DNA from 2 places in the Stenotrophomonas sp. Steno-C17 genome. Region 2 is predicted to be linked to the other one. Evidence: riboswitches for the same ligand, from Rfam matches in the RefSeq annotation. Region 2 holds a riboswitch; the other holds the start of a gene.
The links. Region 2 has a riboswitch for glycine ahead of AC06FA_RS00700 (trimeric intracellular cation channel family protein). Riboswitches for the same ligand answer to the same signal wherever they lie in the genome.

Region 1 (15,442 bases), on a different contig from region 2:
AGCTGCACCTGTTCGCCAACCGCGAGCCGGGCTGGTGCCTGACCTGCAAGCGACCGCTGCTGGTGGACGGGCAGATCCAGGGCTTGATCGGCATTTCCCGCGACCTGGGGCAGAAGGACAGCCTGGGCGCCCAGTACGAACAGCTGCGGCTGGCGCTGGCCCATCTGAACGCGCATTACGCCGAGAACGTGCGCATGCAGACCCTGCTGGACATCACCGGCTTCTCGCTGTCCAAGCTGGAGCGCAGCTTCCGCAAGGTGTTCCAGATGACCCCGCAGCAGGTGTTGACCCGGCTGCGCATCCAGATGGCCATGCACCTGCTGCACGGGCAGGACAGCATCGCCTGTATCGGCCAGGCCTGTGGATTCAGCGACCAGAGCGCCTTCACCCGCAAATTCAAGGCGGAAACCGGTTTTTCGCCGCGCGCCTACCGCGCCCGCATCGGCGAGCCGCTGCCGGCCTGAGCGCCCTGCTGCACTGTGCCTATCCCGGCGGGTAGGCGACAATGTAAGGTGTCGCCCCTGTAGCCGCCGCCAGCCCTGCCGATGCCCGCCAACCCTTCTTCGACCGCTTCGACCTCGCGCCTGGGCCATTCGCTCAAGCCGCGCCAGCTGATCATGATGGGCCTGGGCAGCGCGATCGGCGCCGGTCTGTTCCTGGGCTCCGGTGTCGGCGTGCAGGCGGCCGGCCCGGCGGTGCTGGTGTCCTACCTGGTGGCCGGTGCGCTGGTGATCATCGTGATGAACGCGCTGGGCGAGATGGCCGCGGCCAAGCCGACCAGCGGTGCATTCTCGGTGTACGCCGCCGATGCGATGGGGGCCACCGCCGGTGCCACCGTAGGCTGGTTGTGGTGGGTGCAGCTGGTGATCGTGATCGCCGCCGAGGCGGTGGGCGCGGCCGGCCTGCTGGCCACCGTCTGGCCGGTCATTCCCGTGCCGATGGCCGCCCTGGCCTTCATGTTGTTCTTCACCGCCATCAACCTGCTGGGGGTGAAGAACTTCGGCGAGTTCGAGTTCTGGTTCGCCATCCTGAAGGTGGCCGCGATCCTGGCCTTCATCGCCATCGGCATTGCCCTGCTGATGGGCTGGCTGCCGCAGGTCGCCTCGCCGGGGCTGAGTAATTTCACCGAGCACGGCGGCTTTGCACCCAAGGGCCTGGCCGGCATTGGTGCGGCCCTGCTGGTGGTGGTGTTCGCCTTTGGCGGCACCGAGATCGTGGCAGTGGCCGCAGCAGAAACCGAAGATCCCGAACGCAGCATTGCGCGTGCCATCCGTACCGTGGCCTGGCGCATCCTGGTGTTCTACATCGGCTCGCTCAGCGTCATCATCGCGGTGGTGCCGTGGAACAGCGAGTCGCTGAAATCGCCGTTCGCGGCCGTGCTGCAGGTGGCCAATATTCCCGGCGCGGCCACGGCCATCACCCTGATCGCGGTCATTGCCCTGCTGTCGGCGCTCAACGCCAACCTGTACGGCGCCTCGCGCATGATCTTCTCGCTGGCCCAGCGCCGCGAAGCGCCGGCCGTGCTGGGCTGGACCGACCCGCGCCAGGTGCCGGTGATCGCCGTGCTGGCCAGCGTGCTGTTCGGCTTTGCCGCCACCATCATGGAACTGCTGTTCCCGGACAAGGTGCTGCCGGTACTGCTGAACATCGTCGGCTCCACCTGCCTGCTGGTGTGGACCCTGTCGCTGGTTTCGCAGCTGGTGCTGCGCCGCCGTGCCGACCGCCTGGGCACGCGCCTGCCGTTCCGCATGGCCGGCTTCCCGTGGCTGACGGTGTGCGCGCTGGCCATCCTGGCGCTGATCTTCGGCCTGCTGCTCAGTGAAGCGCAGACCCGTCTGCAGTTCCTGTCGATGGTGGCGCTGACGGTGACCATCGCCGCCGGCAGCGCGATCGCACGGCGTCTGCGGCAGGCCTGATCGCCGCGTTCGGATGGATGCCGCCGGGCGCGGCCCGGCGCTACCGATACATGGTGCCTACATCGGCAATGCCATCCTGATCGCCTGGGCCCTGCGTGGCCCGTCGAACAGGAGCACCGCATGCTGCGCAGCCGTCCCTTCCTGATGTTCACCGGCCAGGCCGAAGCCGCCTTGGCCCTGTACGCCGAAGCCTTCGCCGATTTCCGGCTGCTCGCCCTGCAGCGCCATCCAGAAGGCGCCGGCGCGGGCGTGCCGGGGCAGGTGCGGCAGGCGATCTTCCTGCTGGGCGGCACCCATTACCTGTGCTTCGACAGCCTGGACGTGCACGAGTTCACCTTCAGCCCGTCCATATCCCTGTTCGTGGAATGTTCCGGGGCCGAGCAGTTCGAGCGCGCCGCGCGCGTGCTGGGCGAGGGCGGGCACTGGCTGATGCCGGTGGGCGATTACGATTTCAGCAACCGCTATGGCTGGGTGCAGGACCGTTTCGGTGTGTCCTGGCAGTTGAGCCTGGGGCAGATGCCGGACCCGTGACCGGATCAGCCGCTGCGCTCGCCGGGCACGGCCCGGCGCTACCGTAAACGAAAACGGCCCGCTTGCGCGGGCCGTTTGTCGATCATGCCTCGACTTCGTCGTCCTTGTAGGCATCGACCGGGATGCAGGCGCACATCACGTTCTTGTCGCCGTACACGTTGTCCACGCGTGCCACCGGCGGCCAGTACTTCTGCAGCTTCAGGCTGGGCAGCGGGAAGGCCGCCAGTTCGCGCGGGTAGGCGTGGGTCCACTCGCTGGCCGTGACCGCGGTGGCGGTGTGCGGGGCGTTCTTCAGCGGGTTGTCCTCGCGGTCCAGGCGGCCGTCTTCGATCGCGCGGATTTCCTCGCGGATCTGGATCATCGCGTCGATGAAGCGATCCAGCTCATGCAGCGATTCGCTTTCGGTCGGTTCGACCATCAGCGTGCCGGCCACCGGGAAGCTCAGGGTGGGGGCATGGAAGCCGAAGTCGATCAGGCGCTTGGCCACGTCCTCGGCACCCACGCCGCTGGTCTTTTCCAGCGGACGCACGTCCAGGATGCACTCGTGCGCCACCAGGCCGTTGCGGCCGGTGTACAGGGTCTTGAAGTGCGGGGCCAGGCGCTTGGCGATGTAGTTGGCGTTGAGCTGGGCCACCTGGGTGGCCTTGCGCAGGCCTTCGGTCCCCATCATGGCGATGTACATCCAGCTGATCGGCAGGATCGAGGCGCTGCCGAAGCTGGCCGCGCTGACCATGCCCACCGGGCCGTTGTCGCCCAGCTTGCCCGGCAGGAACGGCGCCAGGTGTTCCTTCACCGCGCACGGGCCGACGCCCGGGCCGCCGCCGCCGTGCGGAATGCAGAAGGTCTTGTGCAGGTTCAGATGGGACACGTCCGAACCCCACTTGCCCGGCTTGGCCACGCCCACCAGGGCGTTCATGTTGGCGCCGTCGGTGTACACCTGGCCGCCGTGCTGGTGGATGATCTCGCAGATCTCGACCACTTCCTCCTCGAACACGCCGTGCGTGGACGGGTAGGTGATCATGATCGCGGCCAGACGGTCGCTGTACTTCTCGGCATTGATGCGGATGTCTTCGACATCGACGTTGCCGTTGGCATCGGTCTTGGTGACCACGACTTTCATGCCGCACATCTGCGCCGAGGCCGGGTTGGTACCGTGCGCCGAATCCGGAATCAGGCAGATGTCGCGGTGGCCTTCGCCGCGCGAGCGGTGGTAGGCGCGGATCGCCAGCAGGCCGGCGTACTCACCCTGCGCGCCGGAGTTCGGCTGCAGGCTGACGGCATCGTAGCCGGTGCATTCCACCAGCATCGCTTCCAGCGATTCGATCAGTTCCTTGTAGCCCAGCGCCTGGTCGGCCGGCACCAGCGGATGGATCTGCGAGAACTCCGGCCAGGTGACCGGGATCATCTCGGCGGTGGCATTGAGCTTCATGGTGCACGAGCCCAGCGGGATCATCGTGCGGTCCATCGCCAGGTCCTTGTCGGCCAGCGAACGCAGGTAGCGCAGCAGCTCGTGCTCGCTGTGGTGGGTGTTGAACACCGGGTGGGTCAGGAACGCGGACTGGCGCAGCAGGCCGGACGGCAGCGCATCGGCGGTGCTGGCATCGAGCGCTTCCACGTCCAGGCCGGCACCGAACACGGCGGCCAGGGCCACGATATCGGCGCGGGTGGTGGTCTCGTCCAGGCTGATGCCCACCGAGTCGCTGTCGATCGCGCGCAGGTTGTAGCCGGCGGCGCGCGCCTTGGCGTGGATCTCATCGGCGTGCACGCCGGTGATGTGCAGGGTGTCGAAGAAGTCGCCACCGACCTGCACGCCGACCGTGCGCAGCGCCGCGGCCAGGATCGAGGCCAGGCGGTGGGTGCGGCGGGCGATGCGGGTCAGGCCGTCGGGGCCGTGGTAGACGGCGTACATGGACGCCATCACCGCCAGCAGCACCTGCGCGGTGCAGATGTTGGAGGTGGCCTTCTCGCGGCGGATGTGCTGCTCGCGGGTCTGCAGGGTCAGGCGGTAGGCCGGGTTGCCCTGCGCATCGATGGACACGCCGATCAGGCGGCCCGGCATCGAGCGCTTGTAGGCATCGCGGCAGGCCATGAAGGCCGCATGCGGGCCGCCGAAGCCGAACGGCACGCCGAAGCGCTGGCTGTTGCCGACCACGATGTCCGCGCCCCATTCGCCGGGGGCGGCCAGCAGGGTCAGCGCCAGCAGGTCGGTGGCCACGGCCACCAGGCCGCCGCGTGCGTGCACGGCGTCCACCAGTGCCTTGTAGTCGCCCACCTGGCCGAAGGTGTCCGGGTACTGCAGCAGCAGGCCGAACGCTTCGGCTTCCAGCGCTTCGGCCGGGGTGCCCACGCGCAGCACGATGCCCATGGGCTCGGCGCGCGTGCGCAGCAGTTCCAGGGTCTGCGGGTGCACGGCGTCGTGCACGAAGAAGGTGTCCGACTTCGACTTGGCCGAACGCTTGGCCAGGGTCATCGCTTCGGCGGCGGCGGTGGCTTCGTCCAGCAGCGAGGCGTTGGCGATTTCCATGCCGGTCAGGTCGGCGCACAGGGTCTGGAAGTTGATCAGCGCTTCCATGCGGCCCTGCGAGATTTCCGCCTGGTACGGGGTGTAGGCGGTGTACCAGGCCGGGTTTTCCAGGATGTTGCGCAGGATCACGTTCGGCGTGTGGGTGCCGTAGTAGCCCTGGCCGATGAAGCTGCGCAGCACGGTGTTCTTGTCGGCGATCGCGCGGATCTTGGCCAGTGCCTGCACTTCGGTGATCGATTCGGGCAGCGCCAGCGGCGCGGGCGACTTGATCTTCGCCGGCACGATGGCGTCGGTCATCGCATCCAGCGTGGCGTGGCCGACCACGTCGAGCATCTGCGCGATCTCGGCGTCGTTGGGGCCGATGTGGCGTTCCACGAACGCGCTGTGGTGCTCGAGCTCACGCAGGGAGGGGGTGTTCTGGGACATGGCGAAGGATCCGTCAGGGAAGGGCACACGCACGGGCACAAGCCGCCGGTCGGCGGTCTGCGGGGCGCCCCTCTGTCCTTTTGCCTGAGAGTTTAAAAGCGCGGGAAACCGCAGCTTCGTGCCCCTTCGGCGCCGGATCGAACCGGTCTCTCCAGAGTTGTGTTACGGGTGGTATCGGGCCTGAGCGATTACGGGCGTTGCGCCTTCGGCAGCGGTGTTCCGCTTCTCCCACCGTGTTGCCCGCCGATTATAGCCGGTTGCCGGCCGGGCGCAGCGGGTCGCTGGCCTGTTGATGGGGCTGAATGGAGGATGGCCCGGGCGGTCCGGGTGTACGTTCATCCATGGTATCGGCGGCCCCGGGCGCCTATCATGGGCGGACTCTCGTATTCATCTGGCGCTGTCCCTGCCACAGGGGATCGGCGCCCGCCGTGCATCCTGCGCACGGCCCTGCCGGACGCCCGCTGATGACCGCCGCCGTTGCACCTTCCACCCGTCGCATGGCCCTGCTGCTGGCCGGCCTGGCCATGTTCGGGCCGTTCTCCATCGACACCATCTTCCCGGCCTTCCCGCAGCTGGCCCAGCGCCTGGCCGTGGATGAAGTGGCGGTGCAGCAGACCATCAGCGTGTACCTGCTGTTCTACGGCCTGATGAGCCTGGCCCACGGCCCGCTGTCCGACGCCTGGGGGCGCAAGCGGGTGATCCTGGGGGGCCTGGTGGTGTTCGTCGGCGCCTCGGTGGGCTGCGCGCTGTCCACCGATCTGAGCACGCTGCTGGTGTTCCGCGCCGTGCAGGGCCTGTCGGCCGGCGTGGGCATGATCGTCGGCCGCGCGGTCATCCGCGATCTGTACCACGGCCATGACGCGCAGCGGTTGATGAGCCAGGTGTCCATGCTGTTCGGCATCGCCCCGGCCATCGCGCCGATCATCGGTGGCTGGATCCTGCTCAGCGGCGCCGGCTGGCCGCTGATCTTCTGGTTCCTGGTGGTGTTCTCGCTGCTGCTGCTGGTGGCCACTGCCCGCTTCCTGCCCGAAACCCACCCGGTGGACGCGCGCGTGCCGCTGTCGCCGCGCGGCCTGCTGCGCGACTACGTGCGCATCGGCTTCAACCCGCGCTTCCTGCGCCTGGCACTGGCCGGCAGCATCAACTTCGGCGGCATTTTCCTCTATATCGCCTCGGCGCCGGTGTTCGTGATGCAGCACCTGCACCTGGGCGAAGGCGGCTTCGCGTGGCTGTTCATTCCCACCATCGGCGGCATGACCCTGGGCTCGTTCCTGTCCGGGCGCATGGCCGGGCGGACCCTGCCCACCCGGCAGATCAGCATCGGTTTCACCCTGTGCGCGCTGTCGGCGCTGCTGAACATCGGTTACGTGGCGCTGGCGTCGCAGCTGGCCCTGCCGTGGGCGGTGCTGCCGATCTTCCTGGGCGGCACCGGCATGGCGCTGATCTTCCCGATCCTGGCCCTGGCGGTGCTGGACATGTACCCGCACCAGCGCGGCCTGGCCTCGTCGCTGCAGGCCTTCGTGCAGCTGATGATCAGCACCGTGGTGGCCGGCGTGGTGTCGCCGCTGCTCAGCGCCAGCCCCCTGCACCTGGCGCTGGGCCAGGCCGGGTTCTTCGCCGCCGGTTTCGTGTTCTGGTACTGGGAACACCTGCGCCAGCGCGCGCTGCAGGTGCCGGTGCAGGATCAGACGCCGCTGGCGTGAAGCGGCACTGCGGGCGGGGTGGGTTATTCTTGCGCCCCCTTGCAGTGCGATACGACCCCCATGTCCACCACCTCCAAGACCCGCCGCGACCAGCGTCGCCGCCAGGAAAAGCAGGCCGCCAACAAGGCGGCGGCCACGGCAGCGCCGGTCGAACCGCATGCCGAACTGCGCGATCCGCAGCGGACCCTGCTGGCCGGCATTGTCCGCCGCGATGGCGAATGGGTGCTGGGCATGGATGGCCGCATCGCCGGCCAGACCCACAGCGCCGCGCATGTGCTGGCGATGATCATGCAGGCCGGTGAGCTGCACGAGCGCAATGGCACGCCGGTGCGCCTGATGTACTCCGACGCCCTGCGCGATGCGGCGCAGGCCGAAGTGAGCGAGAAGGGGCAGACCTTCGACGAGTTCAAGGCCGAGCTGGCCGCGGTGATGGCGGCGAAGAAGGGCTGACGCCTTCCTTGCGTTTGTAGCGTCGAGCCATGCTCGACTGCATTGCGTTCCAGCCGGGCATGGCTCGGCTCTACACCACATGAAAGGGGCGGATCCTCGCGGATCCGCCCCTTCCTGTTTTACTTCGCCGGTGCCGCGCTGGCCTGCCAGCCGCACATCTGGCCCTGGTTCTGCTGCTTCAGCCATTCGTTGACCGGGGTGAAGTATTCGATCATCGGGCCGGCATCGAGCTTGTCACTGCCGGTCAGCTCCTTCAGGGTGGCCTGCCACGGCTGGCTGGCACCCTTGCTCAGCATTGCCCAGTACTTCTGCCCGGCTTCCTTGTTGCCGTAGAAGGTGCACTCGTGCAGCGGGCCCTTGTAGCCGGCCGCATCGCACAGGCCCTTGTAGAACTGGAACTGCAGGATGCGCGCCAGGAAGTAGCGGGTGTACGGGGTGTTGCCCGGCACGTGGTACTTCGCGCCCGGATCGAAGAACTCTTCGCCGCGGGCGCTGGCCGGGGCCACGCCCTGGTACTTGGCCTTCAGGTCCCACCAGGCCTTGTTGTAGTTGTCCGGGGTGATCGAACCGTCGAACACGCCCCAGCGCCAGCGATCGATCATCAGGCCGAACGGCAGGAACGAGACGCCCGACAGCGCCATGCGCATCTGGTTGTTGATGACCGCTTCGCGGCTTTCGGTCGGGGCATCGACCAGGCCGATCGAGCTGAGGTACTTGGGCGTCATCGCCAGCACGATGGTGTCGCCGATTGCTTCATGGAAGCCATCGTTGGCACCGCCCTGGAACAGCGGCGGCAGCGGGTTGTAGGCCAGGTCGTAATAGATGTGGCCCAGCTCGTGGTAGATGGTGGTGAAGTTTTCTTCGTTGGGCTTGATGCACATCTTGGTGCGCACGTCGCCTTCCATGTTCATGTCCCAGGCACTGGCGTGGCAGACCACGTCGCGGTCGTCGGGCTTGATGAACTGGGTCCGCTCCCAGTACGACTGCGGCAGCGAGGGCATGCCCAGCGAGACGTAGAAGTCCTGCGCGCGTTCGGTCATCTGCCGCGCGGTGCGCAGCTCGGCCTCACGCTGCGCCTTGTAGCGCGCCGTCACATCGGCGTCCTTGCCGGCCTTGTCCAGCGCCGCGCTCAGGTTGGTCTGGTACTGCTTTTCCAGCGCGGCGGTGATGTCCAGGCTGCCGGCACCGGGGTAGGGCTCCAGCTGGTCCCACAGGTTGGACCAGTCCTGCTGCCACATGTTGCCCAGCAGGTGCGCGGCGATCAGGCCGTTGCCCACTTCGGCCTTGTCCTTGCCATAGGTCGTGTCCAGCTTGCCGCGGGTGTAGCAGTGCAGCTGCTCGTACATCGGCTTGACCTGTTCCCACAGGCGGTCGGTTTCCGGGCCGATCTGCTCCGGCGGCATGTCGTAGCCGCTGCGCCACATCTGCCCGGCATCGCTGAAGCCCATGCCCTTGGCGCCTTCGTTGACCAGGCTGACGAACTGCTGGTAGTCACCGCGCATGGCCTTGGTGGTGCTGTGCCAGCCCTGCCAGGCGTCCAGCTGCTTGTCATAGTCGCGGCTGCGCGACAGCACCTGTTCCAGGTCGCCCAGCTGGCGGCAGGACGCCGGATCGTTGGCGTCGGTGCAGTACTTGCCAGCGCCGTAGCTGCCTTCCATGCGGGTGGCGATCTGGGTCAGCTGGGCCAGCTTGGCGGCATCGCGCGGTGCCGGCATCGACGACATCAGCTTCAGCAGGTGGATGGCGCGCTTGCTGTCCTCGCTCATCGGCTGGCCTTCGAACTTGCCGGCCTGCTCGATCCAGCTGTTGAGTTGGGTCAGCGACCGTTCGTTGGCCTTGGCGGCGATGCGTTCGGAATCGCTGTTGATGTAGGTGGACGACAGCCACTGCGCCGAGGTCATCTCCGGATAGGCCGCCTTGTATTCGGCATTGATGCGGGCGACGAACTGGTCGGCGGTTTCCCCGGCCGGCGCGCTGGGGGCGGCGGCTTCAGAACCGGGGGTAGCTTCCTTCTTGCAGGCAACCAGGGCCAGCGTGGCGGCGGCGATAGCCGAGGCCAGCAGCAGATGGCGGTGTTTCACGGGTAGTCCTTGGGTGGTGAACGACGGCCGAAGGCTAGTGGGCGACCGCAGCCACCGCAAGTGGCAAAGGTTCGGCGGGGATGGGCAGGGCTGCGCCCTGCACCCGCTCAATGCAACGGCAACGGCAAAAGCGGGCTTTCCCTGGGTTGGCGGGGCGGTGTCGGATTGCGGGGACGCCGTTAACCCATCCATGGGGGCTTGGCCGCGGCATCCATGCCGCGGACACCCCGCACTCCGACACCGCCCCACCTTGGACAGGTTCACGCGGCTGTTGGTAACGGCGCCTGTTGTTCCGCGCGGCTGTTGGTAGGTGTCGACCTTGGTCGACACATCTGTCAGATACCGAAACAAATCTGGGGTCGGAGCCCGTTGCGCAGCAACGGGATCCGACCCCGTCATTCCGACAGATCGCAGCGAACTGTCGAAGGCGGGGTGGGTCCGGTTGCGGGGGCGTGAGCGCCATGGATGGCGCGACCGAGCCTACAGGGACGTACTTGCGGCGTCCCCCGCAACCGGACCCACCCCGCCACCCCACGGATACCCAGCTTTTGACGTTGACGTTGACGTTGCACTGCGCGGGTGCAGGGCTGCAAGCCCTGCCAGACCCCCCCTCAACTCTCGCAACTGGCGAACACGTCGCGGTCGCGTTCGTACAGGGCGGTCTTCACCTGCATCAGTCCCAGCACCGACGGGAACAGGTTGTCGTGGTCGGTATACGCCGCCGAACGCCTGCGTACGCACTGCAGGTCCAGCCCGCGGCTGCGGGCGAAGCCCGCTGAGAACCACATCGTCATCGGTACCCGGGTCTGCTCGGCCGGGGCAATGGCGTAGGGCACGCCATGCAGGAACAGGCCCTTTTCGCCCAGCGATTCACCGTGGTCGGACAGGTAGATCATCGCCGTGTCGTAATCCTCCAGCCCCTGCAGCGTGCCGATCGTCCTGGCCAGGAAATGATCGGTGTACAGCACCGCATTGTCGTAGCTGTTGGTGATCTGCTCGCGGCTGCACTGGCCAATGTCACGCGTGTCGCAGGTCGGAGTGAAGCGGCGGAAGGCGGCCGGGTAGCGCTCGAAATACGCCGGGCCATGGTTGCCCAGCTGGTGCAGCACGACCACGCGGTCGCCGGGCTTTGCCCGCACCTGCGTAGCGAGGTCCTGCAGCAGGATTTCGTCCATGCAGCGGCCATCAGCGCATAACCCTGGCGTGGTCGCGTCGGCCAGCGACTGGAAGTCCAGGCCTTCGCACACGCCTTTGCAGCCGGACTGGTTGTCGCGCCACAGCGGCGTGATGCCAGCGCGGTTCAGTACGTGCAACAGCGACTGGTGCGCGCGGATCTTCTTCTCGTCGTAATCGTGCCGGCCCCACGGCGAGTACATGCACGGCAGCGACACTTCGGTGCTGGTGCCGCACGAATGCATGTCGGGGAAATTGATCACCGGCGCCTGCGCCAGTTCGGGGGTGGTGTTGCGCCCACCGTTGAGGCCCCAGTTCTGCGCGCGCAGAGTTTCGCCCATCACGATCACCAGCAGTCGCGGTTTGCTGGTGGGCGCGCGCGGGGTGGCCATCGCATCGGTGCCGATCGGCAGTTTCGGTGCGCGCTGCACCGGATTGTCGCTGCGCAGGGCGCGTGGCAGGCCCAGCAGAACGTTGGCGGGCGTGGCCAGGTAGCGCACTTCGCGCTGGTTGCGCATCAGGGCCGAGACATCCTGGAACGACAGCAGCGCACCGCCCAGCGCGGTGGCCGCTGCCACCAGCAGGAAGCCGGTGCGCCACAGCAGCGTGCGGCTCCAGCTGCGGCGGCGCAGTTCCACCCGCCACAGCAGCGCCATCGGCAGCACCGCCAGCAACAGTACCGGCCACAGCAGGGATGCCGTCATCAGCTCACGGCTCTCCTTCGGGTCGGTGGCCAGCACGTTGCGCAGCATGTCCGCATCCAGATAGATATGGAACTGGCTCATGTAGTGCGCCGCCAAGGCGGTCACCAGCAGCAGCACGCTGGTCACCACCCTGGCGTTCCAGCGCCACACCAGCAGCCCCAGCAGTACACCGTGCGCACCCAGCAGCAGCATCAGCAGTGACAACGCGTAGCGCAGGCTGCCGGGGTGGCTGGCCATGGCGCTGTGCCAGAACAACGCATTGCCGGCGACGGCGAAGAACAGGCTGGTAAGCGCGATCAGTGCTTCGGTGGACAGCTGCGGCCGCCATTGCCGCAGGGTAGACAGCGAGGGCAGACGCAGCGAGCGCTCGACCGATGCGTTCATGCGGCTGCCTCCGTGCGGCGGGCGCGATCCAGGTGGCGGCGGGTCAGGACGCACAGACCCAGCGACAGCAGCCAGCAGATCAATGCGGTGGCCACGTCATGCGACAGGAAGTGCGCGCCACGCAGTTGCTGGCTGATACCGAACAGCAACCCGCTGCCCAGACCGATCCAGAGCCCGGCCCAGCGCCACGCCGGCCGCCACAGCAGGGCGAAGAAGTACAGGCAGAACCACGCGTATCCGGCGCTGGCGTGGCCGGCCGGGAAACACGCCTGCGCGGCCATGCCAGCCGGGCGCAGGGTAAACAGCCCAATGAAGGGGTGGTCGCCGCCGTAGCGCAGCAGGTCCCAGGGGCAGTCCATCGGCACCAGCGTCTTCAGCAGGGAAATCACGCCGGTGCCCAGCGCCATGGCAACGACCACATACAGCAGCGCCCAGCGCAGTGTGCGATCGCGCCCCACGCGCCAGTGATGGAAGCACAGCAGCATCGCCACCAGTGCTGCTGCCGTGCTCAGCCACTTGCCGGCCTTGTGCACCACGGTGCGAGTGAACCATGCGTCCTGCAATGCCCAGTGGCCGCCCTCCAGGCGGAACAGGTGATCGGCCAGCCATTGGTCGCCCCCGAAGCCCATCAGCAGGGTGAACAGGGGCAGCCCGAGTGCGACAGGCAGCCAGAGGTGAGTGACCGCAAAGCGTGACACCCACGGCGATGTCGCAGACGGCGCGACTGGATCAAAGGAGCGGACGGGCATGTAGGCAAGGGCGCTTCGGAATATGCCGCCATGCTCGGCACCGGGATGTCGGAGAAGGGTCGGACGCGCGTTCGTAGCGGGTTAATGAAGGACAGGTGCGTGCCTGCGTTCAGTCTTCTTCGGTGGTCGCGCCGATCCGCTCGGCATGGCACTGTGGATTCCAGGCCGTGCCGGGCAGCAGTTGCCAGCGATTGCGGTTGGCAACACCGATGTCGATCACCCTGGCCGGATCCACGCACGGGCTCATCGCAGCGTCCAGCACCAGCAGCCAGCGCTTTTCCGGTGCTTCGGCCAACCACGGACCGGCGTCATGCCACTGCTCGGCCCAGGGCCGTTTGAAACCGAATTCGCGCACGGGGCGGTCGGCCTGCAGCAGGTTCTGTTCGCGCCACGCGACCAGTGCCAGTTCGGCATCCGGGCCGATCCGCGTCCCAACCCGATGCATCAGCGCCGACGCGGATGCGTAGGGATCCAGTGCCGGCATCAGCACCAGGCCATGGAGCATCCACAGCATGCCGTGGGCCAGCAGCATCAGGGTCCCGGCACGCCGTACCCGCAGCCACACGGTCAGCGTGGCCAGCGCGATGGCGAAGATCAGCAGCCCTTCGCCGAGTACCGGCAGCAGGGTGTCCGGCATCGCCCGTCGCTGCAACTGCGCCACCGCCCACGGGTGCGCTGTCATCAGCATGACGCCGAGCACGCCGGTGGCCAACATCAGCAGCAGGCTGTAGCCGAACAGATAGCGACGCACGCAGATCCGGCGCAGCAGGCCGGGCAGCAGCGGCGCCACGGCCAGCGCCATCGCCGGCAGCATCGGCAGCAGGTAGACCTCGCGCTTGCCCGGGCTGGCGCTGAAGAACGCCAGCACCAGCACGGCCCAGCCCAGCAGCAGCCACGGGCGGCGGTCTCCACGGCGCAGGCGGCGCCACCACGGCTTGAACAACAGCGGCAGCAACAGGCTGCCCGGCAGCCACAGGGTCAGGATCACCTGCAGGTAGTACCAGACCGGCTGCCGATGGTGCCAGGCGTTGGCATAGCGGGTGCCGGTCTGCTTGAACAGCAACTCATGCGCATACGATTGCAGCGCAGCGCTGGGCTCATGCAGCAGTGCCCACCCCAGCGGCGCCAGCCAGACCGCCGTGCCCAGCAGGAACGCCGGCAGCAACCACAGCAGCGTGGCCGGGTGCGGGCCGTCCACCACGCGCCCGCGGCGGCGCTGGTACAGCCGCCAGCCCAGCCACGGCAGCACCATCAACAGGGGCAGGAAGCCCACGCCCTTGGTCACCGTGCCGACACCCGCGGCGACACCGGCCAGCCACAGGGCGGGCAGGTTGCGGCCTTCGCACAGGTGGCGAAGCAGGCCCCACAGGGCCACGGTGGTCATGCCCACCAGCACCATGTCGATCTGCGCGCGCTTGGCCATCAACCCGAACTGCAGGGTGCAGAACAACGCGGCCACTGCGTACATGGAATGCCGTGGCGACCACAGCCGGCGCGCCAGATCGGACACCAGCCACAGGCTGAGCAGCGCCGCCAGCAGCGACGGCAGCAGGAACGACCACGTCCAGCTGCCCACCACGTGGTAAGCGGCGGCCTGCAGCCACATGAACACCGGCGGCTTCTCTGCGTACAGCTCGATTCCCCGGTGTGGCAGCAGCCACTGCCCGCTGTCGACCATGCTGCGGGCGGCCAGCACGAAACGCGGCTCGTCCGGCGGCTGCGGCTGGCGCAGCCCCAACCCGGCCGCCAGGGCCACGGTTACCAGCAGCCAGAGCAACGGCAGGCGCCAGCGGCGGGGCAGGGAATCGGGCACGGCAGGCTCCGGGGCAAAACGCGCAGCGTGCACGGGGCGGCGTGGGAAAGCTGTCGGAAGGACGCCATCCCGACCGCTTTCCGACACGGGCACGGCTACCATGGGGCCAGTTCCCGTGGACCTGCCGCGCATGCGCCTGTTGGTGATCGAAGACAACCGTCAGCTGGTGGCCAATCTGTTCGACTACTTCGAGTCGCGCGGACATGTGCTGGACGTGGCCCCCGATGGCATCACCGGGCTGCACCTGGCCGGCAGCCATCCCTACGACGTGGTCATCCTGGACTGGATGCTGCCGCGCATGGAAGGCCCGGAAGTGCTGCGCCGCCTGCGCAGCGAGCACGGTTCGGAAGTGCCGGTGATCATGCTGACCGCCCGCGACGAGCTGCCCGACAAGATCGCCGGCTTCCGCGCCGGGGCCGATGACTACCTGACCAAGCCCTTTGCCCTGCCGGAACTGGAAGTGCGGCTGGAAGCGCTGCTGCTGCGCGCCAATGGGCGCAACCCGCGCAAGCGCCTGCAGGTGGCCGATCTGGTACTGGACCTGGCCACTCTGGAAGCGCAGCGTGGCGGGCAGGCGCTGCACCTGTACCCGGCGTGCCGCAAGCTGCTGGAGGTGCTGATGCGCGCCAGCCCCGGTGCAGTCACCCGCCAGCAGCTGGAATTCGCCCTGTGGGGCGACGAGCCGCCCGATGGCGACCTGCTGCGCTCGCACGTGTATGAACTGCGCCGCAGCGTGGACGGCCCCTTCGCCGACAAGCTGATCCACACCCTGCCGCGGGTGGGCTACCGGCTGGCCGCCAGCCCGGCGACCGAGGACGACAGCGATGCCGCGCGCGCGTAAGCCGGGCCCGCTCTACCGCCGCGTGGTGTGGTGGCTGCTGGGCTACCTGGCACTGCTGTCGCTGGCGGTGTTCAGCGTGGGCAACTACGTGCACGAGCACGCCGAACATGCGGCCTGGCGCGCGCTGCTCAATTCCGAACTGGACAG
Region 2 (15,442 bases):
CATCTTCCAGGCCATCGATGCCTTCGATCACCACCTGGTCGCCGGCCTGCAGCCCCGAGCGCACCGCCACGCGGCCATCATCGGCCGGGCCCAGCACCACGGTGCGGCGTTGCGCCTTGTTGTCCTTGTCTACGATGTGCACGTAGTTGCCCTGGCTGCCGAACTGAACGGCGGCATCGGGAATCAGCAGCGCCGGGTGCTCGCCCAGCTGCAGGCGCACGTTGACGAACTGGTTGGGGAACAGTCCCTGGTCCGCGTTGTCGAACTGCGCGCGCAGCTTCAACGTGCCGGTGGCGGTGTCGATGCGGTTGTCCACGCTGGACAGCGCACCGTGCGCCAGCTGCGTGCGTTCTTCGCGGTCCCAGGCTTCCACCGCCAGTGCCGGCTGCGCCTGTACTGCATCCAGCAGCGCGGGCAGTTCCGGTTCCGGAACGGTGAACAGCACGCTGATCGGCGCGGTCTGGGCCAGGGTGACCAGGCCTTCGGTGTCACTGGCCTGCACCAGGTTGCCCACGTCCAGGCGGCGCAGGCCCACGCGGCCGCTGACCGGCGCCACGATGCGGGTGTACTGCAGCTGCAGGCGCGCTTCGTCCACGGCGGCCTGATCGCTGATGCGACGGCCCTGCAGCTGGCGCACTTTGCTCTGCTGGTCGCTCAGTTCCTGCGCCGACACGAAGTGCTGGCGTTGCAGTTCGCGGTAGCGCTGCAACTGGCGCTCGGCGTTTTCCAGCTCCGCCAGGTTCTGCTGCTGGGTGCCCTGTGCCTGCGCCAGCTTCACTTCATACGGACGCGGGTCGATCTGCGCCAGCAGATCGCCGGCCTTCACCTGCTGGCCTTCCTGGAAGTGCAGGCGCATCAGCTCGCCGTCCACCCGGCTGCGCACCACCACGCTGTGCAGCGGGGTGACCGTGCCCACCGCTTTCAGGCGCAGTACCAGCGGCTCGGCGCTGGCCGGGGCCACGCGCACCGGTACCGTCTTGCCCGGACTGCTGGCGGCCGCGCTCGCATCGGCCCGCGGCCAGGCCCACCAGGCAAGCGCGGCGGCGGCCACGAGCACGACGGCGATCAGCCACGCGCGACGGAAACGGGGCGGGGTGCTACGGGGCGACTCGACAGCGGACATGGGGCATCCTGCGCCCTGCGCACGCGCAGGGACATGTACGCCCGCGCGCACTGGGGGCGCCGCGGGCAGCGGGGGAGGGGAGTTGTCTGGCGGGGCCGCAGCGCGGCGTGGCTGGATGCCGTCGCGCGTGCGACGGGGCGCCCATGGTAGCCAATCAGCCTGCCGATTGCCGCATGACCAAGGTCATGGCGTGGCTGTGGGCAGCATGGATGCGTGCGGCTGACGATGCTGCTGGGCGGGGCCGTGCATGCGTGCGGCGTGCGGGGCTGTTTGGCGGGGCCTGGTTTTGTGCGGTGTGCGATGGTGCTTGGCGGAGCCTGGTTTTGTGCGGTGTGCGATGGTGCTTGGCGGGGCCTGGATTCGTAGAGTCGAGCTTGCTCGACTGCTTTTTCCTGGAGCAGTCGAGCAAGCTCGACTCTACAACGCACAGCAGTCGAGCATGGCTCGACTCTACAATGCACGGCCGTCGACCTACGCGCCGCTCAATGCACTTCGTCGTGGTACACGAACTTGGGCATTTCCCAGCGGTAGTGGATCGCCAGCAGGCGCAGCGCGAAGCCACCGCCCAGGCAGCACAGGATCGCGGTGGCATCGGCCACGCCCCAGTGCAGCAACAGCAGATACACCGCACCGGTCAGCAGCGAGATGATCGCGTACAGCTCTTTCTGGAAGATCAGCGGCACTTCGTTGCAGAGGATGTCGCGCAGCACGCCACCAAACGCGCCGGTCAGCATGCCGGCAATCAGCACGATCGGCATCGCGTGGCCGGCCTCGCGCGCAATCGCGCAGCCGATCAGGGTGAAGGCGATCAGGCCCAGACCATCGAGCACCAGGAAGGTGCGGCGGAAATGGTGCATCCAGCGCGCCACCCAGGTGGCGATCAGCGCCGCACAGACGGTGAAGGCCAGATACTCGGGATGCTTCACCCAGCCCAGCGGGTAATGCCCCAGCAGGATGTCGCGCAGCGAACCGCCGCCGAGGGCAGTCACACAGGCAATCATGACCACGCCGAACAGATCCATGCGGCGGCGGCCTGCAGACAGGGCGCCGGTCATGGCTTCGGCGGAAATGGCGATCAGGTAGATGATGGACAGCAGCATGGGTCAGGCTCCGGGCGCGGTGGGGCCGGCCATGCGCGTATACCGCCACTGCCTGTGCAATGACGGAATGACGATGACCGGTGCCGCTCCCGCTGTCCTTTTGCCTGAGAGTTCAGCGGGATGAACCGCGTGCCCCTTCGGCGGATCGCGGCGGGCGTGCCCGGCGACCTCTCTCCAGCTCGGCGTGTCGAATGCATGGTTGGTGGGATTCCAGCCCACCGGCCTGAGCGATCATGGGAGCCTGCGCCTTCGGCGGGCGCCAGCGCGGCGCCTCTCTCCTGCATTCGGGCCGCAGTATATCCGCTGCAGTGCAGCACGGCATAATCGGCGGCATGGCTCCGTCCCCCCGCCCGTGGTTCCTGTACCTGCTTGAATGCCGCGACGGCAGCTACTACGCCGGCATCAGCACCGATGTGGCGGCCCGTTTCGCCGCCCATCAGGCCGGCAAGGGCGCACGCTATACCCGTGCCCGCCCCCCCCTGCAGATACTGGCCGTGCGCGAGTACCCCGATCGTGCGGCTGCCTCGCGCGCCGAATGGCAGCTCAAGCAGCAGCCGCGCGAGCGGAAGCTGGCGTGGCTGCAGGCCGCGATCCAGTAGATCCACGCCATGCGTGGATGGGATACCCCACCCATGCCATCATCGCCACACCCATCGACGCAGGGACGGTCCGATGAAAGCCCGCTGGTTGCTGATGACCCTCTGCACCGCGCTGCCGGCAGGCGCCGACGCCCAGCCGCCGCTGCAACACGGGCAGATCGGCAGCGCCGCCGAACTGACCGCGCAGCGCGGCGCGACCATGCCCGAAGGGATCCACCTGCGCCGCGATCAGGTACCCCCTGATCTGGTCGACCTGATCCCGCTGGCGGAAACGTGGGGCATCGCCGATGACGCGCTGCGCGACGCGATGCAGCAACGGGCAACGGCAGCCGAGAAGAAGGCCATGGCGGACGCGCTGAAGGGCCGCCATGCGCGCATTACCGCATGGCTTGACACGTTCCCGCAGGGACAGCCGATGCCCAACGAAGCGGCGGCCTTCATGTACCTGCAGTTGGGCGCCGACGAAATGGGCCTGATCCCGTAGCTCCACGCCCTGCGTGGATGGGGGCGCCCCAGCCATGCCACCATCGCCCCACGCCCAGCGCTGGAGACACCCATGTCCACCGTCGCCCTGTTGTTCGCTGTCGCTGCAGCCACCAGCCCCACCGCCGACCCCGCCACCCTCGCGGCCATCGAAGCGACCTGCCATGACTACGTGGATGGCCAGCTGGAAGCCGACCCGCAGCGGGTCGCCCGCTCCCTGCATCCGGACCTGGCCAAGCGCGCCGTGCTGGGCGATACGCCCGACGAACGCCTCGGCCTGCGGCGCATGTCGAAGGAGGAGCTGGTCGCGCTGACCAGGCAGGGCGCGCTGAAAACCCCGAAGGCGCAATGGGACCGCCGCTGCACGGTGCTCGACGTGACGGGCAACGCGGCCTCGGTGCGGTTGGAAACCCCGTGGTTCGTCGACTACTTCCACATGGGCCGGTTCGACCAGCGCTGGGTCATCGTCAACGCGCTGTGGTACCCCAAGCCGAAGGCGGAATGACCGCGATGCGCGCTGCGGGGAAGGCGTGGCTCTCCATCCTCCTGCTGGCAGCCGGCATCGCGCTGCTGCCCGGCCTGCTGTACCTGCTCGGGCTGGCCCTGGTGGACGGTTGGCCGCAACCCGCAGAACGTGCGCCCAGTGGCATGGCGGCGTGCAGCAGTGAACCGCGCGCAGGGTTCCAGCCAATGAACCCCTGGCACTTCGCCGCGCAGTTCTTCGACGAGGACGCGAGGAAAGCGAAGGTACCCGTGGCCGAGCAGGAGGCGTCCTGGGTTGCCCGCCGCCACCTGATGCGGCAGCCGCGGCACGGCATGCTGCGTTGGCAGTTGAGCAGCACGGCGCTGACGATCTGGATCACCCGTCACTGGAGTGCGGCGCAGATCGCCGAGACCGCGAGGAAGGAGGATTTCTGCCGCCGGTGACCTCCGGTTACAGCGCCGGGCCCGCGCCCGGCTGCTCAGACTGATCGCGTCTGCTGCGACAGGCTGCTCTGGCGATCCAGCTCTTCATGCCTGGACAGCGCATCTGTCCGCTGATGCGCTTCGTTCATCGCCTGCAACTGTGCCAACGACGTGTCCACGGGGGTGGCAAATGCCTGCGCCGCCGGCATCTGTGCCCTGACATGGGCTGGGTTGGACGGGTCGCCCTGCACCACGAAGAGTGTCTCCGCCCTGCCATCCTGCGACGACGGGGCAGCCAGCACGACATGGTCGATGCGTGTCATCCCGGCCTCGCGAGCCAGGCAGGTCGAGCTGGCTGCAAGGCGTTGGGCGCTGTCGCCGCAAGGCAGCCCCTGGCTTTCCTGCAAACGTCGAACCGCCGCCTCGGCCTGTTGCAGCATTGGGTCGGAAAGCGCTGCATGCCGTTGCCCCCGTTGTGCCGGTTCGACATGAAGCAGCTGTTCGGGCATCCCGTTGCGCGGGGCGCGGTTGAGATCGATGGAGCCATCGGCGTTCTGCTGGCGATGCAGTTCCGCGCGCGGAACGGTGGACCATTGGCCATCAATCAAGGCATGGCCGCGACCATCCCGGTTCCAGATGACCAGATCATTGCCGGAGGCGTACAGGCCGGCGGTGGCCGGCGAGTTTCCCACCGCCTGTGGGCGGCCCCAGGCGTGCGAGCGCCCGTGCTGCAGCGCATCGAGGTACGCCGGTGCCTCGGTGTTCTGCAGGAACAGGGTCTTGACGACTTCGTAGCGATGCAAGGCCTCGGGATGTGCGCGATCTGCCGCCAGCACCACCGGGCTGGCCAACGGGGCGGCGGCGACGCCGGCGAACACATCCCGCATCGGATTGCCTGGGCCTGCGGCCCGCAACCGGTTGAAGACCTCGGTGCCCTTCAAGGCATGCTCAACGCCGCTTTCCAGGTAATCGGGCTGCTCCCTGCCGCGCACGATACGGTTGGGAAGCATGCCGTCGATCCGCGTCTTGACGTCATCCACGCTGGCCAGGTCGCCGCTGGAAATCGAGCGCAGTACACCCGGATAGCGGCCCAGTCCTGCCTGGTTTTCCAGCTTCATCAGCATGGTAGCAAGCTTGGCCTGGTCATCCAGCGACGCATGCTGGTACAGGTCTGTGCCGCGCAGCTGCTGCATCGCGCCGCCAGGATCCCGGCGGCCATCGCCTTGGCGCAGCAGGCGATCGACCTGGCTGACATCGTGTGCATGCACGAACGCCACGCCCTCGTTGGATGCGAGGAAATTGTCCAGACGTGCGCGGACAGTACCCTCCAGTGCACGCCCGTTCTGCGCCCTGATGGCGGCACCATCGCGCTGCAGGTCGGACACCGTCTGCTGCTGCTGGCGTCCATCGAGCTCCAGCGAGGGCTGCTGCTGGCGTGCCCAGCGCTGATAGGCGTCCACCAGCTGGGTCGCGACTTCTGGGTGCTGGCCCAGGTCGGTCTGCAGGGTGCCGATTGAGAAACCACTGTTGCCCACGGGCGTCATGACATTGCCGCTGATGTTGCCGGCAAAGGACAACTGATAGGCCACGTTACGGCCGGCGTTGCTGCCCTCGGAGGCCACGCCGATAGCGAAGTAGGCCAGTGTGCGCAGCTGCGCATCACTGAGCTGCGGGCCATGCTGCGGTGCTGAGCTCATGGGCTGTTCTCCTTGTCGTTGGCGGCGTGTCCGCACATCAGCAGGGCGTCGCGCACGGATGCGATGAGTGCAACGTATTCCTCCGCCACAACCGGTGACATCCCGTCGCTGATCTCGTCATCGCTGCGCCCGGCGTCCTCGGCATAGGGAGAAAGTGCCGCCCGGCAGGCATCGTTGTTTCCTGCCTCGTGCTGGGCCGCGGCGATGGCCAGCCGGATATCGCCGATCGTGGTCAACGAGAGCGTGGCCGCGCAGGACGCCTGCAGGGCGTCAAGCCTGCTGGCGGTCCCGGCGGCGGAAGACGGCCCGGTCGTTTCAGCGGCCTTGCGCAGCGCGGCGGCAACGTTGTCTGTGCTGCAAGCGTCGGTCACAGCCAGGTAGTGGCCCCTGAATCCGCCGTTGCTGCCGCAGTAGGCGGCGCAGGCATCGACCGTGCGCGTCCCCACCTCGATGCCCTGGGGCGTAGGGTGCAGCGTGAGCAGGCATTGCGCCGCGCCGGGTGCGGGATCCACCTTGACGGACTGCAGATCGTCGCCCAGCGTGCCCGCCAGGCTGCATCCAGCACCGGAGGATTCGGTCTCCAGATGGAACTGCAGCGCGGTACTGCCAGGCCGCGCCTGCAATTGCAGTTGCCCCCACCCTCGTTCTGTCGCGTACGTACCGGCAGACAGGCGCTGAGAGGAGGTTGGCGCGGGGGCGGAGGCTTCCGCCTGCGAGTGCCCTGCCGGACAGCCGCAGAGCAGGGCGGCTGCGGCCAGCGCGGGTAAGCATTTCAGCAGGTCCATGCGGCTTCCTTTCCTCAGCGACCCGCCTACGCTAGCAGCTTGCAGGTGAAGGCCGCTGGGACCCAGGCCTGGCGCCTGGGCCGCCGGTCTTGCCGGTCATCACCGAAGATGATGCGCGCGCTGCGCTGGTAGCCATAGCCAGTAGATCCACGCCATGCGTGGATGGGGTCAGAGCCCTTTCCTGTGGAAAGGGATCCGACCCCGTTTTCCCGCCCGCTATTTCGGCCGCCGGTCTTCCTGGTCATCACCGAAGATGATGCGTGCGCTGCGCTGGTAGCTCCAGTACGCCACGGCCCAGTTCAGCAGCACCACGATGCGGTTGCGGAAGCCGATCAGGAAGAACACGTGCGCGGCCAGCCAGAACCACCAGGCCAGGATGCCCGACAGCTGCAGCTTGCCCAGGTGCACGATCGCGGCCATGCGGCCGATCGTGGCCAGATTGCCGTAGTCTGCGTACTTGAACGCGCCCGGTTCGGCCTTGCCATGCAGGCGTGCGCGGATCGTTTCGGCCACGTGCTTGCCCATCTGCTTGGCGGCCGGCGCCACGCCGGGCACGGGGCGGCCATCGGCCTGGCTGACCGCGGCCAGATCGCCGGCCACGAACAGTTCGGGATGGCCGGGCAGGGTCAGGTCCGGCTGCACCTGCACCCGGCCGGCGCGGTCCAGTGGCACGTCCAGGGTTTTTGCCAGCGGTGACGCGGCCACGCCCGCGGCCCACACCACGGTGCGCGCGGGCACGAACTGGTCGCCCAGCTTGAAGCCCTGGCTGTCGATATCACTGACCGGGGTGCCGGTCAGCACTTCCACGCCCAGCTTTTCCAGCTGCCGGCGCGCCTTCAGCGAAAGCACTTCGGGGAACGAGGACAGCACGCGTGGGCCCGCTTCCACCAGGCGCACCTTGGCGCTGGCCGGATCGATATGGCGGAACTCATTGCGCAGGGTGTGGCGGGCGATCTCGGCCAGCGTACCGGCCAGTTCCACACCGGTGGGGCCACCGCCGACCACCGCAAAGCTCAGCCAGGCGGCCTTCTTCTCCGGGTCCGGCTCGGCTTCGGCGCGCTCGAAGGCCAGCAGCAGCTTGCGGCGCAGGGCGATCGCATCGTCCAGCGTCTTCAGGCCCGGCGCATCGGCGGCCCACTGGTCGTTGCCGAAGTAGGCGTGGGTGGCGCCGGTGGCCAGCAGCAGGCTGTCATAGCCCAGCGTGCTGCCGTCGGCCAGAGTGATCTGGCGGGCCTGTTTTTCGATGCTCACCACTTCGCCCAGGCGCACTTCCACATTGCGCTGGTGGCCCAGGATATGCCGCAGGGGCGCGGCGATATCGGGTGCGGACAGGCCCGCGGTGGCGACCTGGTACAGCAGGGGTTGGAACAGGTGGTGGTTGCGGCGGTCGACCAGAGTGATCCTGATCCGTTCGCGTGCCAGGGCACGGGTGGCCCAGAGGCCCGCGAAACCGCCGCCGATGATGACCAGGTGGGGGACTGGTTCGCGGCTCATCGACGTACTCCAGAGGGGGTGGATGTCGCCCGGCATCATCGCACGTCACATGCCCGCCCAACGGGATCGGCGATACTCGGTTCAGGCCGCAGCCCCTTCGCCGAGGAACCCATGTCCGAACCGGAAAAGCGCATTGCCCTGCTGATCGACGCCGACAACGCGCCGGCATCGAAGATCGACGAAGTGCTGGCCGAAGTGGCCCGCCATGGCGTGGCCAACGTGCGGCGCGCCTATGGCAACTGGAAAAGCCCGCGTTTGAAGGGCTGGGAAGTGGTGCTGCACGAGTACGCCATCCGCCCCATCCAGCAGTTCGCCTACAGCAAGGGCAAGAATGCGTCGGACATGGCCATGGTGATCGATGCCATGGATCTGCTGTACGCACGCAACCTGGATGGCTTCGCCATCGTATCCAGCGATGCCGACTTCACGCCCATGGTCATGCGCCTGCTGACCGACGGGGTGAAGGTGTATGGCTTTGGCGAAAAGAAGACGCCCGAGCCATTCGTCAACGCCTGTTCCAAGTTCACCTATCTGGAAGCGCTGGGCCAGGCCCACGCCAGCGTGCCCGATGCCGACACGCCCGAAGTGGAGCGGACCGCCAGCGAACAGGCCGCCAGCGATGAAGCACGGCCACGCAAGAGCGGCGCGGAAATGCGCAGCGATACCCGCCTGGTGAAGATGCTGCGCCGTGCGGTGTCGTCGGCCGAAGGTGAGGATGGCTGGTCGCACCTGGGGCCGGTGGGCAGCCAGATCGGCAACCAGGCCTCGTTCGATCCGCGCAACTACGGCTACGGAAAGCTCAGCGACCTGCTGGCGGCGATCGGCCTGTTCGAGCTGAAGAAAGACGGAAAATCGTCCTACGTGCGCGCGTTGCCGAAGAAGAACCGGTAGCGCAGCACAGCGCGTTTGATCGGCGTATCGTAGCGGCTCCGCGCCAGCGTGGCGCACCGCTGCAGGCAAGGAACAAACGCATGTTGAAGATCTGGGGCCGCCGCAATTCCAGCAATGTCCGCAAGGTGCTGTGGTGTGCCGAGGAAATCGGGCTGCCGTACGAATCCATCGAAGTAGGCGGCAGCCACGGCGGCACGCAGTCGGCCGAGTACGTGGCGATGAACCCGAACAGCCTGGTGCCGGTGATCGAAGACCACGGCCTGCCGCTGTGGGAATCGAACACCATCGTGCGCTACCTGAGCGCGCGCTACGCGCTGGGTACGTTGTACGCCGAAGATGCGATGGAACGTGCGCAGGCCGAGAAGTGGATGGACTGGAGCACCTCGCGGATGGCGCCGCTGTACTCCGAACTGATCTGGGGCATCATGCGCACCGCCCCGGCCGACCGCGATGAAGCCCGCATCAACGCAGCCATCGTGCGCGCCGGCGAGTATCTGGCCATGGCCGACGCTACCCTGGCCACGCAGCCGTGGCTGTCCGGCGATCGCTTCGCGATGGGCGACATTCCGTTGGGGTCGCTGGTGTATGCCTGGTACGAACTGCCGATCCAGCGTCCGGACCTGCCGCATGTGGCCGACTGGTACGCACGCCTGCGCGAACGCCCGGCCTACCAGCGCGGCGTGATGTCACCGTTGACCTGAGCGCCGGTTGTGTGGGGTCGGATCCCACCCGACGGGTGGCTCTGACCCCGCTGCGAGCTTGCTCGACTGCGGTGCTACGTTCAGTCGAGCAAGCTCGACTCTACCAACGGCGGTAAGCGCGCGTTGATTGGGGTCGGATCCCACCCGTCGGGTGGGCTCTGACCCCGCACCGTCGGCCACCACGGTAGCGCCGGGCCATGCCCGTCGGAGGCCACCCCGCACCGCTCAATACAGATCCGTCGGGTCCACATCCAGCGACCAGCGCACCTTGCGTGCTTCCGGCAGCGCGTACAGCTGCGGCACCAGCTGCGCCAGCACTCCATGCAGCGGTGGCCGTTGCGGTGCCGACAACAGCAGCTGCGTGCGCTGGTAACCGGCGCGGCGTGGCATTGGCGCGGGCATCGGCCCATAGGCCTCCACTACGTTCTGTTCGCCCAGCAGCTGCCGCGCCGCCAGCAGGAAGGCGTTGGCATGCTCGACCTGCTGCGCTTCGGCACGCATCAGTGCCAGATGCGCGAAGGGCGGGAAGCCGGCGGCCTGGCGCTGGTTCAGTTCGGCCTGTGCAAACGGGTGATAGCCACCGCTGACCAGGGTCTCCAGCAGCGGGTGGCCCGGGTGATGAGTCTGCAGCCAGACCTCCCCAGGATCGCGCGCGCGCCCGGCGCGACCGGCCACCTGGATCAACTGCTGGGCCAGCTTCTCGCTGGCGCGGAAATCGGCCGAGAACAGCCCTTCGTCGATGCCCACCACCACCACCAGGGTCAGCTTGGGCAGGTCGTGGCCCTTGGCCAGGATCTGCGTGCCGACCAGAATGCCGGGCTGGTCGCCCAGGTTCGCCAGCTGCTGTTCCAGCGCATCGCGCCGCGTCGTGGTACCACGGTCGATGCGCACGACCGGGTAATCGGCGAAGGCGCTGACCAGGTGTTCTTCCAGTCGCTCGGTGCCGATGCCCTGCGGTTGCAGGGCCAGGCTGGCGCAGGCCGGGCAGGCCAGCGGTGCGGGCTGGCGGGCGCCACAGTGGTGGCACTGCAGGCGACGGCCGCCGCCATGCACGGTCATCGGCGCATCGCAGCGCTGGCACGGTGCGGTCCAGCCGCAGTCGTGGCACAGCAGCACCGGCGCGTAGCCGCGGCGGTTCTTGAACACCAGCACCTGCTGGCCGCGCTGCAGGTGTTCGCCAATGCCGGCCAGCACTTCGTCGCTCAGCCCATCGCGCAGCGGCCGCTTGCGCACGTCCAGAATGCGCACCCGCGGTGGCCGCGCCTCGCCGGCGCGCTGCTTCAGGCGCAGGTGCGTGTAGCGGCCGCCATAGGCGTTGTGCAGCGATTCCAGCGAGGGCGTGGCGCTGCCCAGCAGCACCGGAATGCCCAATGCCTTGGCCCGCACCAGGGCGAAGTCGCGCGCGTGGTAGCGGATGCCGTCCTGCTGCTTGTAGCTGCCGTCGTGCTCTTCATCCACGATCAGCAGGCCAGCCTGCGGCAGCGGGGTGAACACGGCCGAACGGGTGCCGACGATCACCCGTGCCTCACCGCGCGACGCAGCGGCCCACACGCGTGCGCGCTCGTTGTCATTCAGACCCGAATGCAGCGCGTGTACCGGAATGCCCAAGCGCCCACGGAAGCGCGCCAGGGTCTGCGGGGTCAGGCCGATTTCCGGCACCAGTACCAGCGCCTGCCGGCCCTGTGCGAGACAATGGATGATGGCCTGCAGGTAGACCTCGGTCTTGCCGCTGCCGGTCACCCCATCCAACAGGAACGGCTGGAAGCCGTCAGCGGCGGTGATTGCGGCCACGGCGTCGGCCTGGTCGGGGTTCAACGTCGGGCCGGGCAACGGCTGCGCATGGCGGGGTGCCACCGCCAGCGCCACCCGTTCGGCCAGGCCGCGCTTGGCCAGGCTGCGGGCCGCCGTGCGCCAGTCGGGCATGCGGGCAGCCAGCACGTCTTCGTCCACCACGGCGTCGGCCAGATGTTCGGCCAGTTGTCGGGGGCGGCTGCCGGCGCGCAGCGTCCCGCGCTGGGCCTGGCCGTCTTCCGTCAGCTGCCAGCCCCAGTGGTGGGTGTCAGGCAGGGGCTCGCCATGCCGCAGGGGGCCGGGCAGGGCGGTGCTGACCACCTCGCCCAGCGGTGCGTGGGTGTAGCGGGCAAGCCACTGCAGGCTCTGCCACAGCTCGCCCTGCAGCAGCGGCTGCGGGTCCAGCCAGGCCAGTGCCTGGCGCAGCCCCTGGGCATCCTCTACCTGGCCCTGGCCGGCCACCAGGCCCACCAGCTCACGGTTGCCGAAGGGCACCTTCAGTCGGCAGCCCACCACATCGGTCGGCGCCTGGCCGTCCGGGGCCAGGTAGTCGAACAGGCGGGGCAGGGGGACAGGCAGAGCGACCTGCAGGGTCGGAATCGGTGCGGGCATCGGTGCAGTGTAGCGGTCCATGCGCGCGCGCATGGCCGGCGCCTGACCCCGGCCGCGACGTCGTGGCATTCATAAATTTCACCTAAATGCAGGCGGCTATTAGAGATTCAGTCTTATCCACATCTTCTGTGGATAAGTTTGTGCGTTACCGGTCGGCGATGTGCCGGGAAGCCGATGGCGACGGCCTCACGCTTGCGTTGGTCAAAAAATAGCCACAATAAAAACATGATTAATATCAATATCTTATGTGTGAAACAATGCTGAAACACGGTGAATTCACCGATCCATCCCGCATGCGCCAAGTCAGGTCTTGATGCTGTGCACAACCTGCAGCACGAAGTGCCGGTGGGCGCAAGCCCTGCCGGCCGCCAAGGGCCTGCCGCTATCATGCCGGCAGACCTTTGGAGTGACCGATGACGGCTGTGCCCGCCCCTGTTTCCTCGACCGCGGCCGGCGCGCTGTCGGCGTTCCTGCGTGGCGTCGAGCGCCGCGCGCTGGTGGTCGCCGAACTGCAATGCGGTGACCCTGCCCGCGCCGAACAGACCCTGGTGGCGGTCATGCGCGCCTTCGCGGCGGTCGCCAGCGATCTGCCCATGGCGCAGTGGCCGGCCCGCTTCTGGACCCTGCTGGGCCAGCGCCAGGCCCTGCGTGAACCGTCCACCGGGCAGTGGCCGCCGTCGCTGGCGGCATTGGGAGGCATGGACCCGCTGCCGCGCCTGGCCCTGCTGCTGCGGGTAGGCGGCAGCCTGGACGAGGGCATCGCCACGCGGGTGCTGGACACCGACGAGAACGGCTACCAGCAGTTGCTGGCCGCGGCCTGCCCGCGCGACGCGCAGGGCCAGCCCGATGCCGTCGCCTGGCGCGGGCTGGCCGAACAGGTGCAGCTGCGCATCCGTGACCTGCCGGCCAAGCGCCTGCAGCAGTTGCAGCAGCCCGCCGCCCCGGCCAGCAACCCGCAGGGCCCCACCACGGGCTGGCGCGCCCCCGACCGCGACGAACGCACGGCCACGGCCGGCAAGCGCCGCCGCCCGAACGCGCGCCCGCGCTGGCGCGGCCCACTCATCCTGCTGGTGACCGTCGCCGTGCTGTTGGCTGCGGCGCTGGGCTGGCGCCACTGGCAGGGGCAGCACACCGCCAGTGACGCGCCGCTGCCGGAAGGTGTGGTGGCCGAAGCGGGCCCGGTGACCGTGGAATCCCTGCCGCCCACCGACGTGCCGGCCGCAGGCGCGGTCGACAGCCACGCGACCGATGACGCCGCCATGCTGGCTGACCGCGACTACCCGCTGGTGGCCGACGCCGATCTGTACGCGTGGAGCGCCGCCGGCGGCCCGCTGCCGGTGGATGAATCCGAACCCAAACCGACCCACCCCGAGCCGGTGGGTGCCGCGCTGGAAACCTCTGCCGCCGATGAATAAGTTCCTGTTGGCCAGTGCGCTGCTGGCCCTGCCGCTGTGGTCCGCCGCCGCGCCGAATGCCCTGAACCTGCCTGCGCCCACGGCCGAGCCGGCCCGCGCGGTCGATGCCGCTTCGCCGGCGGCCTTTGCCAGCCTGGACGTGGCCACCCAGCGCCAGCGCAGGGCTGACTACGCCGCTTGGCGCGCGCTGCCGGAAGGCGAACGTGAGCGCATCCGCGTGGCCGCTTCGCGCTTTGCCGCGTTGCCGGCGGCCCAGCAGCAGCACCTGCGTGAGCAGTTCCAGGCGCAGGACCAGGCCTTCCGCCAAGGCTGGCGGCTGGGCCCCGAACTGGGCCAGCAGTTCCCCAAGCTGCACGGTCTGTTCGGCTTCGTGCCACCGGAGCAGCGCGAAGCGGCGTTGACAGTGCTGCGCGCGCTTACCCCGGCACAACTGTCGCAATTGACCTTGGTGGCCCAGCGTACGCCGCCGCAGGAACGCGATGCAGTGCGCAGTGCCTTCCTGGCCCTGCAGCCGGCCGAGCGTGACAGCTGGCTGAAGCGCCAGGCCGGGCAGTAGCGCCGGGGGATTCGCCGCGGAATCGGCGGGGTAGAATCGACCGTTGGTCGACTACCGCGCGCAGCGCGGGGGTTTACGCGAAGCGCAGTCGACCAACGGTCGACTCTACCCCGTCGCCCGCACCCATTCGCCCGCACCCAGCCGACGTTCGCGCCCATGCAGGGCCATTTGGCCGTAAGATGGCGGCCCGCAACCCGGTGCCTGTGCCCTTCGCGCGCAACCGTAGTTGGCGTTCTGTATTTCCCATGTCTACCGCAACCTCCACGCCGCGCTTCAGCAAGGAAGTCGGCGCGACCGGTCTGCTCGCCCTGCCGCTGGTGCTGGGCCATGTATCCACCGGCCTGATCTCCTTCGTCGACAACGTCATTGCCGGCCACCACGCCACCGCCACGCTGGCGGCGGTCACCATCGGCACGGCCCTGCTGTGGCTGCCCATGCTGATTCCGATCGGCACCCTGATCTCGCTCACCGCCTCGGTATCGCAGCTGCATGGCGCCGGCCGCGAGCGCGAGATCGGCCCGCTGTTCCGCCAGGCGCTGTGGCTGGCGCTGGGGCTGGGGCTGATCATGTTCGCCTTCCTGACCCTGGTGCCGCCGCTGCTGCCGGCCTTCGGCATCGCGCCGGACATCGTGCCGGGCGCGACCGCCTTCCTGCATGCGGTGCGCTGGGGCGGGCCCGCGCTCACCCTGTATTTCTGCATGCGCTATCTCAGCGAAGGCATGCACTGGACCCTGCCGACCATGCTGCTGGGCTTCGGCGGCCTGCTGGTGCTGGCGCCCATGGGCTACGTGCTGGCCAACGGCAAGCTGGGTTTCCCGGAAATGGGCGCCGAAGGGCTGGGCATCGCCTCGGCGGTGATGATGTGGCTGCAGGCCATCGCCTTCGCCACCTACCTGTGGTTCACCAAGCGCTTCGCCCACCTGCAGCTGTTCTCGCACTTCGAAGGCCCGCGCCCGGCGGCGATCTGGGACCTGCTGCGCACGGGCCTGCCGATCGGCATCACCGTGTTGATGGAAGGCGGGTTGTTCATCGTCACCGCGCTGCTGATCGGTCGGCTGGGGGCCAATGAAGCGGCCGCGCACCAGATCGCGATCAACGTAGCGCAGCTGTGCTTCATGATCCCGATGGGCGTGGCCGAAGCGACCACCGTGCGCGTGGGCCATGCGGTCGGCCGCGGCGATGGCTTCGGCGTGCGCCGTGCGGCTTGGGCCGGCTACGCGATCATCATGGGCACCCAGACCCTGTCGGCGGCCGTGCTGTTGTTCGGCCACGATGCCATCGTCGGGGTC

Region 1: another riboswitch for glycine. It lies ahead of gcvP (aminomethyl-transferring glycine dehydrogenase); the one in region 2 lies ahead of AC06FA_RS00700 (trimeric intracellular cation channel family protein).

Annotation. Positions count from the first base shown of each region.
Region 1 covers NZ_JBWJPD010000012.1:48,829-64,270, reverse strand. Annotated here, with positions in the region: gene AC06FA_RS12440 (AraC family transcriptional regulator) at 1-464, shown strand, start outside; gene AC06FA_RS12435 (amino acid permease) at 546-1,916, shown strand; gene AC06FA_RS12430 (VOC family protein) at 2,037-2,447, shown strand; gene gcvP (aminomethyl-transferring glycine dehydrogenase) at 2,530-5,397, opposite strand; glycine riboswitch at 5,460-5,562, opposite strand; gene AC06FA_RS12420 (multidrug effflux MFS transporter) at 5,862-7,100, shown strand; gene AC06FA_RS12415 (hypothetical protein) at 7,161-7,550, shown strand; gene AC06FA_RS12410 (M2 family metallopeptidase) at 7,670-9,631, opposite strand; gene AC06FA_RS12405 (phosphoethanolamine transferase) at 10,243-11,892, opposite strand; gene AC06FA_RS12400 (phosphatase PAP2 family protein) at 11,889-12,641, opposite strand; gene AC06FA_RS12395 (ArnT family glycosyltransferase) at 12,751-14,454, opposite strand; gene AC06FA_RS12390 (response regulator transcription factor) at 14,585-15,295, shown strand; gene AC06FA_RS12385 (sensor histidine kinase) at 15,279-15,442, shown strand, end outside.
Region 2 covers NZ_JBWJPD010000001.1:159,908-175,349, forward strand. Annotated here, with positions in the region: gene AC06FA_RS00695 (MdtA/MuxA family multidrug efflux RND transporter periplasmic adaptor subunit) at 1-1,123, opposite strand, end outside; gene AC06FA_RS00700 (trimeric intracellular cation channel family protein) at 1,606-2,223, opposite strand; glycine riboswitch at 2,306-2,411, opposite strand; glycine riboswitch at 2,425-2,514, opposite strand; gene AC06FA_RS00705 (GIY-YIG nuclease family protein) at 2,556-2,822, shown strand; gene AC06FA_RS00710 (hypothetical protein) at 2,896-3,306, shown strand; gene AC06FA_RS00715 (nuclear transport factor 2 family protein) at 3,379-3,810, shown strand; gene AC06FA_RS00720 (hypothetical protein) at 3,816-4,232, shown strand; gene AC06FA_RS00725 (XVIPCD domain-containing protein) at 4,268-5,833, opposite strand; gene AC06FA_RS00730 (hypothetical protein) at 5,905-6,693, opposite strand; gene AC06FA_RS00735 (NAD(P)/FAD-dependent oxidoreductase) at 6,910-8,187, opposite strand; gene AC06FA_RS00740 (NYN domain-containing protein) at 8,299-9,078, shown strand; gene AC06FA_RS00745 (glutathione S-transferase family protein) at 9,159-9,779, shown strand; gene AC06FA_RS00750 (primosomal protein N') at 10,005-12,182, opposite strand; gene AC06FA_RS00755 (hypothetical protein) at 12,596-13,597, shown strand; gene AC06FA_RS00760 (DUF3106 domain-containing protein) at 13,590-14,153, shown strand; gene AC06FA_RS00765 (MATE family efflux transporter) at 14,399-15,442, shown strand, end outside.